Regions from separate parts of the Novosphingobium olei genome, predicted to be linked through region 1. Evidence: riboswitches for the same ligand, from Rfam matches in the RefSeq annotation. Region 1 holds a riboswitch; the other holds the start of a gene.
The links. A riboswitch is a leader RNA that binds a small molecule or an ion and turns the genes downstream of it on or off. The one in region 1 is predicted to bind cobalamin.
Positions count from the first base shown of each region.

Region 2: another riboswitch for cobalamin. It lies ahead of AACH40_RS04045 (TonB-dependent receptor plug domain-containing protein); the one in region 1 lies ahead of AACH40_RS08070 (hypothetical protein).

Region 1 is NZ_AP029021.1:1,707,670-1,713,686, reverse strand. Features, by position in the region: gene AACH40_RS08095 (S8 family serine peptidase) at 1-227, opposite strand, end outside; gene AACH40_RS08090 (RNA polymerase sigma factor) at 371-799, shown strand; gene AACH40_RS08085 (hypothetical protein) at 796-1,470, shown strand; gene AACH40_RS08080 (cobyrinate a,c-diamide synthase) at 1,483-2,775, opposite strand; gene cobO (cob(I)yrinic acid a,c-diamide adenosyltransferase) at 2,778-3,392, opposite strand; gene AACH40_RS08070 (hypothetical protein) at 3,389-3,958, opposite strand; cobalamin riboswitch at 4,177-4,378, opposite strand; cobalamin riboswitch at 4,437-4,628, shown strand; gene AACH40_RS08065 (TonB-dependent receptor plug domain-containing protein) at 4,841-6,017, shown strand, end outside.
Region 2 is NZ_AP029021.1:835,691-841,707, forward strand. Features, by position in the region: gene AACH40_RS04035 (cell wall hydrolase) at 1-1,267, opposite strand, end outside; gene AACH40_RS04040 (PAS domain-containing protein) at 1,516-2,559, opposite strand; cobalamin riboswitch at 2,786-2,963, shown strand; gene AACH40_RS04045 (TonB-dependent receptor plug domain-containing protein) at 3,088-4,998, shown strand; gene AACH40_RS04050 (ABC transporter substrate-binding protein) at 4,922-5,932, shown strand; gene AACH40_RS04055 (iron ABC transporter permease) at 5,929-6,017, shown strand, end outside.

The sequences.
Region 1 (6,017 bases):
AGGCGCTCGACCCGATCCCGCGCCACCCGCGACGCCCGCTCCGGCAGGCTTTCAAGCCCGCTGATCGAGCCGTCAAGCGCCCGCCTTGCCGTCTGCGCGACCGTTCCGATCGCGGAATCGAGCGCGCCGCCGGAGACAGGCGCTGTCACCGGCATCGCGATCTGCGCTGCGACGGGTGCCGAGGCCGTGGCAAGGAACAGCGCGCCGGGGATCAGGTTCTTGTGCATGCCTCGTCAATCTCACATTTTCGCTTGGCTATGGATGAAACGTACGGCCTTGTCCGTTGCATCCTGCAGAAAGGTCGAAAGCCCTGTCTGATCCATTTGCAAGTGCCCTGCTCGAACTGCTGCCGCGGCTCAGACGCTTCGCGGTGGGCCTGTCGCGTGACCGTTCGGAAGCGGACGACCTGTGCCAGGCAACGCTCGAGCGCGCCTTGCGCAACCGGACGAAATGGCAGGATGGCTCTCGCCTCGACAGTTGGGTTTACCGGATGATGCGGAACATGTGGATCGACGAAGTGCGCGCCAGAACGCGGCGCGGGCAGACGTTCATAGCCGAGGAGCTGGGGGGCGATATCGGCAGCGACGGCGGACAGGAGGCGACCGCGATGCTCTCGGACGTCGATCGCGCGCTCGCGCACCTGCCCGACGAGCAGCGCGAGGCAGTCATCCTCGTCATGGTCGAAGGCTATTCCTACAAGGAAGCGGCCGACATCATCGGCTGCCCGGTCGGCACGCTCAATTCACGGCTCGTAAGGGGGCGCGATGCGCTGCTGGCGCGACTGGGAGAAACCGCATGACGCCCACCCCCGAACAGGTTGCCGCCTTCGCCGACGGACAGCTGACCGGCATTGATGCGGATGAAGTCGCCCGCGCGGTGGAAGGATCGCCCGAACTCAAGGCGCAGGTCGCTGCACACCAGGCGCTTCGGGCCCGGCTATCGGCGCATTTCGGCGCGCTGATCGACGAACCGGCGAACCCGCAGCACCTGCGCCTGCTGCAGGAAAGCTCGAACGTGGTCGATTTCGCCGCGGCAAAGGCAAAGCGGCGGCGCTGGATATGGATCGCTGCCCCTGCCCTCGCGGCGTCGATCGCTGCCGCAATTCTGATACGCCCGGCCACTCCGCAGCAGGGCTACGCCTCGCCGGAGCTTGCAACGATGCTCGATCAGCGCCTTGCTACGCAGCAAGGCGGAAACGAACCGAGCCGTATCCTGCTCAGCTTTCGCGCGCATGACGGGCGGTACTGCCGCGCCTTTGCGGCACCTGATCGCAACGGCATAGCCTGCCGCGATGATCTGGGTTGGAAGCTCGAACACATGGGGCAAGGCGAAGGGCCCGCTTCCGAGTATCGTCAGGCGGCTTCGCCGGCCGAGATCATGCAGTTCGTGCAGGAAATGGCCGACGGTCCTGCGCTCGATGCAGCGGGTGAGACGCGGGCGCGCGCCGATGGCTGGCAGAGCAGGCGCTGATCGGTTGAAAGTTCAGGAGCCCTGCCCGCAAAACATTACTGCAACCGCGTGCGGTGCAGACGGAAAATACCCGTGCAGGAAACTCGCCCATAGCGACCCCATCTGAAACACGGGCTCTCCCGCGCGGCCATCCGGACTGCGTGCGACCGCTTGCGGCGCAAGTGGCGTTTCCAATTGGGCATAGTGGAACGTGTGGCCCCGCAGGTCTCCTCCTGCAGCCGGCAAGGCTTGCAGGCCCAGCGCAGCGAGACGCGGTTGCATGGCAGCTTGTCCCGGCAGGATACCAAGCAGGGCGTGGCTGATCCCCGCACCGTCAGTCAGGCTTTCTGCACAAAACAGCATGCCCCCGCATTCGGCGACGATGGGCTTGCCCGCTTCATGATGCGCCCGAATGGCCTGTAGCATGGGTGCATTCGCAGCAAGTTGTGCCGCGTGAAGCTCGGGATAGCCACCGGGGAGCCAGATCGCGTCGCAGGCCGGCAGCGCGGATGCGCGCAGCGGCGAAAAGTAGGCAAGTCTCGCCCCCATCGCTTCCAGCAAGGCAATGTTGGCCGGATACAGAAAGGCAAAGGCCTCGTCACGGGCTACGCCGATGGTTCGCCCATCCAGCAGACGCGGGATCGGACTCTGCTCCGGTGCAGCGAACGTAACTGGCAGGGGCAACCACAGCGCATCGATGGGCAGCAGGTCAGCGGCACGATCAAGCCTTGCCTGCAGATCGCCAATCTCCTCGGCCTGGACAAGGCCGAGGTGTCGCTCGGGCAGACCGACCGCAGGATCGCGTGGCAGCGCGCCCAGCCACTGGCAGCCTTCGGGTGTGCTCTCTGCCAGCATTTCGGCATGCCGTTCGCTGCCGACGCGATTGGCCAGCACCGCTGCAACAGCGAGATCATCGCGCCATGTCGCGAGGCCATGCACAAGGGCTCCGAACGTCTGCGCCATGGCGGATGCGTCGATCACGGCCAGCACCGGCACGCCGAACATCGCGGCAAGATCGGCGGCGGATGGAGCGCCGTCGAACAGCCCCATCACGCCTTCGATCAGGATCAGGTCGGATTCGCCGGCGGCACGTTGCAGCAGCGCGCGACATGCTCCTTCTCCCACCATGAACAGGTCCAGCTGGTGAACCGGTGCTCCGCTCGCCGCTTCCAGTATCATCGGGTCGAGGAAATCCGGCCCGCACTTGAACACGCGCACGCGCCGCCCGGCCCGAACATGGGCACGGGCGAGCGCGGCGGTGACGAGCGTCTTGCCCTGCCCCGACGAGGGCGCGGCGACCATCAGCGCAGGGCAAGATGCGGCCATGTTCACCGGTCGATTCCTTCCTGCGCACGAACGCCATCGCGGAAGGCATGCTTCACGTCGCGGATCGCGCTGACGGTATCGGCGGCCGCGATCAGCGCCTCATCGGCGGCGCGGCCGGTGATGACGACGTGCTGCATCTCTGGCCTCTTCTCGATCGCAGGCATGATCTCATCCAGCGACAGGTATCGGTAGGTCACGAGGTAGGTCAGCTCGTCGAGCACGACCAGGCTGATGTCGGGATCGGCCAGCGCCGCCTTGGCCTTTTCCCAACCGGCACGCGCCGCGGCGATGTCTCGCGTGCGGTCCTGCGTCTCCCAGGTGAAGCCTTCGCCGCACTTTTCCCAGATCACGTCGGGATGGCTGGCGAAAAAGGCACGCTCGCCCACGTTCTCCGCCCCCTTGATGAACTGGAACACGGCGGCCTTGCGGCCATAGCCGAGCGTGCGCGCGACCATGCCGAACGCGCTGGACGACTTGCCCTTGCCGTTGCCGGTCAGAACCAGCAGCAGCCCCTTGTCGCGGGTGGCCGCCGCGATCTTCGCGTCGACCACCTGCTTGTGCTTCTGCGCGCGCGCCTTGTGGGCAAGATCGCGCGCGACGTCGTCGTTCTCGCTCATTGCGCGGCTTCACGCGCTGCCGGGCGCAGCGCCGGAACCAAAGCGACCGCTGCGGCAGCGGCCGACGTCCACACCAGCGTGGCGAACAACGTCGGCGGGAAATAGCGCAACAGGCGCGGTGCGAAGCCGGTCAGCGTGGGATCCTCGAACCGGCCGCCAAGGAAGTAGAACCCGCCGCTCGACATCAGCTCGGACACCAGCGTGGCCACCGCCACCAGCAGCGCGGCGGGCGCAATCGAACTTGCCGTGATCGGCAGCTTCCGGGCCGCAAAGCGTCCCGCAGCCCACATTACGCCATAGGCGGGCAGCAGCATCGCGTAGGCCGGGGTGAAGCAGAAGCCGGAACCGCCCATCACATAGATCACCACCACGTCGATGGCGAAGGCAAGGCCGAACAGTCCGGCAAAGGCGATGCGGTTGCGCACCAGGTATCCCAGCGCGAAGAAGCTGGCGAGGCTGGTGTCAGGCAAGTGCATCACATTGCTCAGCGAATGCGTACGCGTGACGAGCATGACCACGGCAAGCGCGGCCCAGACGGCAAGATCGAATCGGTTTTGACGGACCATCGTCAGAAGTTCCTCGTGATGGAATGGAAGGGACGGCGTCGAACGCCAGGGAGCCGCACGCGCGTTTGCGCGCCGCCTTGCGCGGGTAATGCGATCAGGACTGGCACACGGGTTTTGGCTCCCCTTGTCGACACAACACACTGGTGTCGTCCGCCAAGGGCTGATCCTGCCACGGCACGCGGCAGGTCCCTCGTCCGCCCGGTACATCCCGCCCGCGCGAAGGAACGACGGCAAGGGCCGGTTTCCTGACTTCCGGATCGCCGCGCTTTTCGCCGCCTTCTCAGGGCCGTGGCCCCAATGGCATGATGGCGATGCGCTCACCGGTTACAGTTGCGGGAGCAGTGCCGGATTGTGGCGGATTACCGCCGCCCGGACTTCCCGATTAAGCCCTCTCGGGCACCCGTTGCGGGTCAAGGGATAAGCGCAAAGTGCCGATCGCGCAAGCAAGATGCCTTGCGCAATGGCGCAACGCACGATAGTTGCCCGCCTCGCGACAGGTTCCCCGCAAGGGGATCAAAAGGGAACTCGGGTGAAAGCCCCGGGCTGCCCCTGCAACTGTAAGCGGCGAGCCATCCGGCCACTATGCCATTGGGACTTCACGGTTCTGAGAAGGCGGCCGGACCGGCGCTGACCCGTGAGCCAGGAGACCTGCCTGCCGCAGTCGTTCTTCATCCGGGCAGGGTGCACCGGGTGTTCGAGGTTGCCGCCCAGCTCATCCAGGCGGACCATCCCTCGCGCAACGACAGCAACCGCCTCGCCGGCTCGTGCCGCGCGGGCTGCGTCCTGTCGTGCCGGCATCCTGCCCGGCGATCCGCGACATGGCGTCGCCCCGTTGCGTCCCGAAAAGGCGCGGCCCCGTGCCGTTTGCCAGAAGGGACCATCATGTCTCGCATCATTACCCGTACCCTGTTCGCAGCCGCTCTCCTTTCGCCCGCTGCGGCCCATGCCCAGCACGCCCCGGAAGAGGTCGCCCCCGGCCCCGACATCGTCGTCACCGCCCTGCGCACCCCGGTGGAGCGCGATCGCGTCTCCTCCAGCGTCACCGTGCTCGACGAAGCGGCGATCCGGCAGGAACAGCCCATCGCCCTCACCGACATCCTCGTCCGCACGCCCGGCATCAGCATCACCCGCAACGGTGGCTATGGAACCGCCACCTCGATCCGCATCCGCGGCGCCGATGCGGGCCAGTCGGTCATGGTGATCGACGGCATGCGCCTTGCCGATCCGTCCTCCACCGCCGCGGGGTACGGGTATTCCAACCTGTTCATCGACGATCTCGAACGCATCGAGATCCTGCGCGGCCCCCAGTCGATCCTGTGGGGCAGCGATGCCATCGGTGGCGTGGTCAACGTGACGACGCGTTCGCCAGAAAAGCCGCTCGAGGGCAGCTTTGCCGCAGAAGCCGGCGGGCTTCAGACCGTGTCCGCCAAGGCCGGCATCGGCGGTGCATCCGCTCTCGTGGACTGGCGCCTGTCTGGATCGACTTTCACAACCGACGGCATCTCGGCCCGCTCCAACGGCACCGAGCCCGACGGCTATCGCCGCACCGCCGCCAACGGCACCGCGCGCGTCCACCTTGCCCCTGCCGTCAGCCTGGACCTGCGCGGCTACTGGTCGGATTCCCGCAACGATTTCGACGGCACGTCGGGAGACAGTGCGGCCTTTGGCCTGACCAGCGAATGGTCGGGCTATGCCGGACTCAACTTCGCGCTGGCCGATGGCCGCTTCACCAACCGCGTCGCCTTCCTCCAGACCGAGACCGACCGCACCAACTACGATCCGGCGCGCAAAATTCGCCAGCTGAACTTCGATGCCCACGGGCGCATTCGGCGCTACGAATACCAGGGCACGTTCGCCTTCTCGCCCGCCGCGCAGGTCGTGTTCGGAGCAGAACGCGAAGAGCAGCGCATGACGACCGCCTCGCCGGGAGACAATGCAAAGCCCTACGCGCTCACACCGAACAAGGCCGATACCAACAGCGTCTACGGCGAACTGCGCCTGACCCCGCTCTCCGGCCTCACCCTCAACGGTGGCCTGCGACACGATGACCAGTCGCGCT
Region 2 (6,017 bases), 870 kb from region 1:
CGCCCGGCTTGGCGATCCACTTGCCCGCGTTTTCATACGCCGGATTGACCGCGCCGCCCTGCGGCAGGTCGTTGCCCTTGTACACCGCATCGCCGCCGCGCTGCTCCACCTCGGGGGCATAGGCCGGGGCGCTTGCGTGCGGCAGCGGCTGCTGGCCGAACGATGCGGTGGCCGCCACGGGCGCGGGAGTTGCCGCCTGCTGGCGCAGCGCGGCCAGCCGCCCTTCCTCGAACGCGCGCTCCAGCGCCACGGGATCGGCGATGTCGGCGCTGGTCGGCGCCCAGGTGCGCGGATGCGGGGCCGCCACCGGCTCGCCGCCGGTATAGACCGCGCTGAATGCCCGCGCCTGCCCGGCGCCGCCCGCCCAGCGATAGAAGCGGTGTGCCCCGATCGCGCCGATGAAGGTCAGCTTGTCCGCCCACGAAGGGTGCACCGCCCAGGTGTGGTAATGCGTGGCAAGGCCCACCGGGGCATAGACGTAACCGGCCAGCGCATCGGCCGCCACGCGCCGCGCGCGGTCCCAGAACTGCGCCACCGGCTTTCTGGCCAGCGATCCGTCGCAGGCGAAGCTGAACTGGCAGCCGGGCCGTTCCGAACCCTGGTAGACCACGCCGCACACCGTCTTGGGGAAGGCAGGATGCGCCACGCGGTTCAGGATCACCTGCGCCACCGCGCGCTGCCCGCCGTCCGGTTCGCTCGCCGCCTCGTAATAGATCGCCGCGGTCAGGCACTGCTGCGCGCGCCAGCGGTCCTCGCTCGTCCCTTGCGCGAACACCGGGCGCCCAGCCGGGCCGATCCGCGGCGCGTCCTCGTCGTCGCGCCGCGCGGACCAGGCCGCCTCGGCGCTGTCGGGCGAAAGCAGCCCCGAATCCTCGGGCGCGACATAGTAGAAGGCAGAGCCGGGAAAGCTTTCGCCCGGCTGCTCGAACGGTTGCAGCGCACCGCCTTGCGCCGCCGCGCGCTGCACGCCGCGCGGATCGCCCCAGCCGACGCTGCCCAGCACCGCCGCGCCAAGCCCGATCGCCGCGATCCCGGCGAGCCGCTGGCGCAGCATCGAAGGCCGCCGCAGCGCGCGCCGCACCGAAATCATGTCCTTCTGCCGGATGCGCGCGGCAAAGTCGCGCGGCCGCAGCTCGGTCGGCAGCGCGATCGCCAGTGCGATCGACCGTGGCTCAGCCTTCGGCCCCTCGGCCGCGGATGCGCGTCCGCTCTCCGCCGCCAGCGGGCTCGGCAGGATCACCGGTCGATAGGCAATCGTCAGGGGCAAGGGGCGTTGGTCATGGCTAGGGCAGAATAGCTAGGGCAGAATGGTCAAGGTACCGCCAAGGATCTCCGGGCTCGTCGCGCTCCATAACGCAAGAGCGGGCGTCTGGCTGCATCGCCAGGTCACGCTGTCCCGATACGGCACGCTTGCTTGCCGCCGGGTTAAGGCAATGCGTCCAAGGCAGCGCGTCGTGCCCAGTGTCGGCTCTCAGCGCATCGACCGCAGACGTCGCCCTCACGCCGACAGGGGCATCAGCTCTCTTTGCTGGGGGCCAACAGATCGGGCACGGTCAGTTCGACCACCAGCCCTTCGGGGTGCCAGGTGCGTTCGATCCTGCCACCGATCGACCGGACCAGCCGGTCGGTCATCTGGCTGCCGAATCCCAGGCCTGCGGGGGAAGAGAGGATTTCCGGGCCGCCGCGTTCGGTCCACACGAACTGCAGCGCATCTTCACCGCGCTCCCACGAAACCACCACGTTGCCTTCGCGCAGCTTCAACCCGCCGTACTTGACCGAATTGGTCGCAAGCTCGTGCAGCACCAGCGCGAATACCGAAATCAGCTGCTGCGCGATCACCGTGCGCGGTCCGTCGATCTGGCAGCGCTCGCCATAAGGAAGCAGCACCGACCGCACCAGGGTTTCCAGATCGACGCTGTCCAGCGCGCTCGGGTCGATCGGCTCCTCGGCGAACGCGGCATCGCTCGCCCGTCCAAGCGCCGCCAGCTTTTCGCGCAGGATCGTCGTGGCAGACCTCGGGTCGCCGCTCAGATCGGCCTGTCGTTCGGCCAGCTGGATAAGGCCCGCAAAGACCGAAAACACGTTCTTGATGCGGTGCTGCATCTCGCGCGCCAGCAGCTTGTCGCGGCTGGCCGCTTCCTCCAGCCCGCGTTCCAGCCGGTTCTGCGCGGTCGTATCGCGCGATACGCACATGATCGAGATCACCCGCCCTTCGCTGTCGGACAGCGGGGTCAGCAGATTGTCCCAGTGGACCGCGCCGACGCCGGTTTCGCTGCGGCCCAGGAAGCGCGCGTTCTCTCCCTGCGCGGCCTGGCGCAGCGCTTCTTCGCCAAGCGGGCGCACATCCTCGGGCAGCAGGCCAAGCCAGGGCATGCCGAACCCGTTCGCCGGAGAAACGCCCAGCGCGTCGCACCCGGCGCGGTTCATGTGCATCACCCGGCCGTCGGGGGACAGGAACTTCACGCAATCGGGCGTTGCATCGAGCGCGTCCCGCCTCAGGTCGGCCTCGAGCGGCGGCTGGTCCTGTCGCTCGCTGCCAGCGCCTCCACCAGGGTGCACGGAACTGCTCGCGAATTGCGAAAAGACGGGCTCGCCCCCGCTGGCGCCTCCACCTTCCATGCGACTCGCTCCCCACAGCAAGGCAAACGTTCGTATCATCGCGCCGTTGTACGCTCAACAAACAGCGCCGCGCTCGACGGCCGCAGACGGTGCGAGCCGGCCTCCATCGGCGTTTTTCCTTCCTCTTGCCCGCAGGGGCAAAGCCCGCTACCGGCGCCACCGACGCCATCGGTGCCCCGGAGACGGGGCTAAGAGGGAATTCGCGACGCCTTGTCTGCACAAGGTGGACCGAAGCTGCCCCCGCAACTGTGTCCGGCGAGCGATCCGTCCCTGTGCCACTGGCTCTTGCCGGGAAGGCGGGCGGATATCGCGATGACCCGGACGAGCCAGGAAACCTGCCGGTGTGCGGTCGTTCCGCGGCCGGGCGGGGTGTACCGGGCGCATGCGAGGAACCGGCGCGCCATTTGGCCCCGCACCGGTCCCCGCCATGGACGGCAATCGTGTCGTTCATGGGCCGGGGGAAATATCATGCGTTCGTCGTTCATCGCCCTCTCGTGCGCGCTCGCGCTCACCGCGCAGGTTGCCCGCGCCGAAGAGGACGCGGCACCGATCACTGTCTTGGCCACCGGCAGCGAAACCGCCATCGACCAGACCGGCCAGGCCATTGGCGTTCTTACGGCCGAAGACCTGCAGCGGCTGCAGGGCCCCGATCTGGTCCGCGTGGTCGAACACCTGCCCGGCGTCGCCTTCGCCCGCACCGGCGGCCCCGGCAGCCAGACCAGCCTGTTCGTGCGCGGCGCCAATTCCGAACACGTCCTTGTCCTCGTCGATGGCGTGCGCCTCAACGACGTGTCCTCGCCCAAGGGCGCCAACGATTTCGCCACGCTGCAAACGGGCGGCCTCGGCTCGGTCGAGCTGCTGCGCGGGTCGAACTCGGTGATCTGGGGGTCGGAAGCGATCGGCGGCGTGCTTGCCGTCACCTCGCGCGAACTGAACGGCGTCGAAGCCAATGCCGAAGGCGGTACCCACGCCAGCTTTTCGGGCAACGCCGTCGCCGGCATCTCGAACGCGCGCGGCGCGCTGACGCTCAACGGCGGGTATGACCGCACCGACGGCGTCTCTGCCGCGCGCAGCGGGACCGAGGCCGATGGCTACGAACAGTGGCGCGTGGGCGGTACCGGCCGCTTCGAAGTGGTCCCCGGGCTCAGCGTCGTCGCCACCGCGCGCTATGCCCGCAGCCACAGCGACATGGACGGCTATGCCCCGCCGCTCTACACCTTCGGCGATACGCTGGAATACCAGATCACCCGCCAGTTCACCGCGCGCGGCGGCCTGCGTTACCGTTCGACCTTGCTCGATCTCGATGCCGGCTATGCCTTTTCTGACACCCGCCGCGATACCTACGATGGCGGGGCGGGCGATATCCTCGAATACGGCTATGCCGGCCGCAGCCAGCGCGCGGAGCTGACCGGGCGCCTGCGCCTGCCCGAACACTTCGCGCTCGATTTCGGCGCGGACAGCGAACGCCAGACCCTGCCGCGCGAAGGGTCCGCCAGCCCGCGCAGCCGCCTCAACTCGGTCCACGCCCTGCTCGGCTGGTATGGCGACCGGGCGGAACTCGCCGCCGGCCTGCGCTACGACGATCACAACCAGTACGGCGATGCCTGGACCTTCGGCGCCAACGCCAGCGTCCGCCTGACCGCCAACCTGCGCCTGCGCGCCAGCTACGGCGAAGGCTTCCGCGCGCCGACGCTGTTCGAACTCTACGATCCCACTTACGGCAACGTCGCCTACCAGTCGCTCGGCATCGATCCGCTGCGCCCCGAACGCAGCCGCAGCTACGACGCCGGCCTCGAATGGGGCAGCCGCGATCATGTCTTCGCCGCGGTCAGTGTTTTCCGGCGTGACACGCGCAACCTGATCGAGTTCTTCTCGTGCTATGGCGTGTCCACGCCCGCGTGCGACGCGGCGAACATTGCGGGGTTCGGCTTTGGCGGGATCTATTACAACGCAAGCCGCGCCCGTGCCGAAGGCGTCGAGCTTGAATGGTCGGCCAAGCCCTCGGCCAACCTTGCCGTGGGCATGAACGCCACCTTCCTGCGCGCCCGCGATCGCAGCAAGGGCACGTTCACTTACGACAAGGACCTGCCGCGCCGCCCGTTCGCCACGGTCACCGGCTCGATCGACTGGAAGACCCCGCTCACCGGCCTGTCGCTGGGCGCCGACCTGCGCTTCCGTTCGGAAAGCTTCAACGATCGCGCCAATGCGACCAGGCTTGAAGGCGGCATGATCACCGACCTGCGCGCCTCCTACGCGATCCTGCCCAGCCTCGAACTCTATGGCCGGGTGGAAAACCTGTTCGATGCCTACGTCCCCACCGTGGCCGATTACAACACCTGGGGCCGCGCCGCGTTCGCGGGCGTGCGGGTGCGCTATTAAGGCGGCTTGCCTCGAAGCGGCGGCGCGCGCTCTTGCGGGTTGCGCGCCGCTGCTGCTTGCCGGGTGCATCCCGGCGAGCCGGGCGGACGCGCCGCCCGCGCCGCGCGTCCACCCCACGGTCGTCAGCCTCAACCCCTGCGCCGATGCCATCCTTGCCGAAGTCGCCGACCGCAACCAGATCCTCGCGCTGTCGGCGTGGAGCCGCGATCCGCGTTCCACCAGCATGGACCTCGCGCTGGCGCAGCGGCTGCCCAGCACCCACGGCACGGTCGAGGAAGTGCTCGCGCTGCGCCCCGATCTCGTCATCGACGGCCGGTTCATCGCGCCCGCCACCGCCAGCGCCTACGCCCGGCTCGGCCTGAAGCTGGAGACGGTCGACCTTGCCGCCACGGTGGAGGATGCCCGCGCCCAAGTCCGCCGCCTTGCCGGCCTCGTCGGCCATCCCGATCGCGGCGAAGCGCTCGTCGCGCGGATGGACGCCGCGCTTGCCGCCGCCGCGCCGCCGCCGGGCGCGCCGCCGATCCCCGCCGTGGTGTGGGAGCCGGGCGGCATCGTGCCGGGGCAGGGGACGCTGGTGTCCGACCTGCTGGTCCGCACCGGCTACACCAATTTCAGCGCACTGCGCGGGCTGGGCCAGGCCGATCGCCTGCCGCTCGAACGCATGCTGGCCGATCCGCCGCGCGTGATCCTGGTGGCCGATGCCGGCGACCGCGCCGCCGCCGACCAGGACCGCGCGCTCGCCCATCCCGCCCTGCGCGCGCTCACCGGTACCACCCGCGCCGCCTTCGCGCCCAACCTGCTCTATTGCGGCGGCCCCACCGTGATCCGCGCCGCCCAGCGCCTCGCCGAGGTACGCACCCAGATCCTCCCCCGACGGGGGAGGGGGACCGCCGCAGGCGGTGGAGGGGTAATGGCGAAAGGCACCGCACGATGACCCGCCCGGTCCTCGTCCTTTCCGCCCTGCTGCTGATCGCGCTGCCGCTGTCGCTGCTCGCAGGCCAGGTGTGGATCGATCCGTT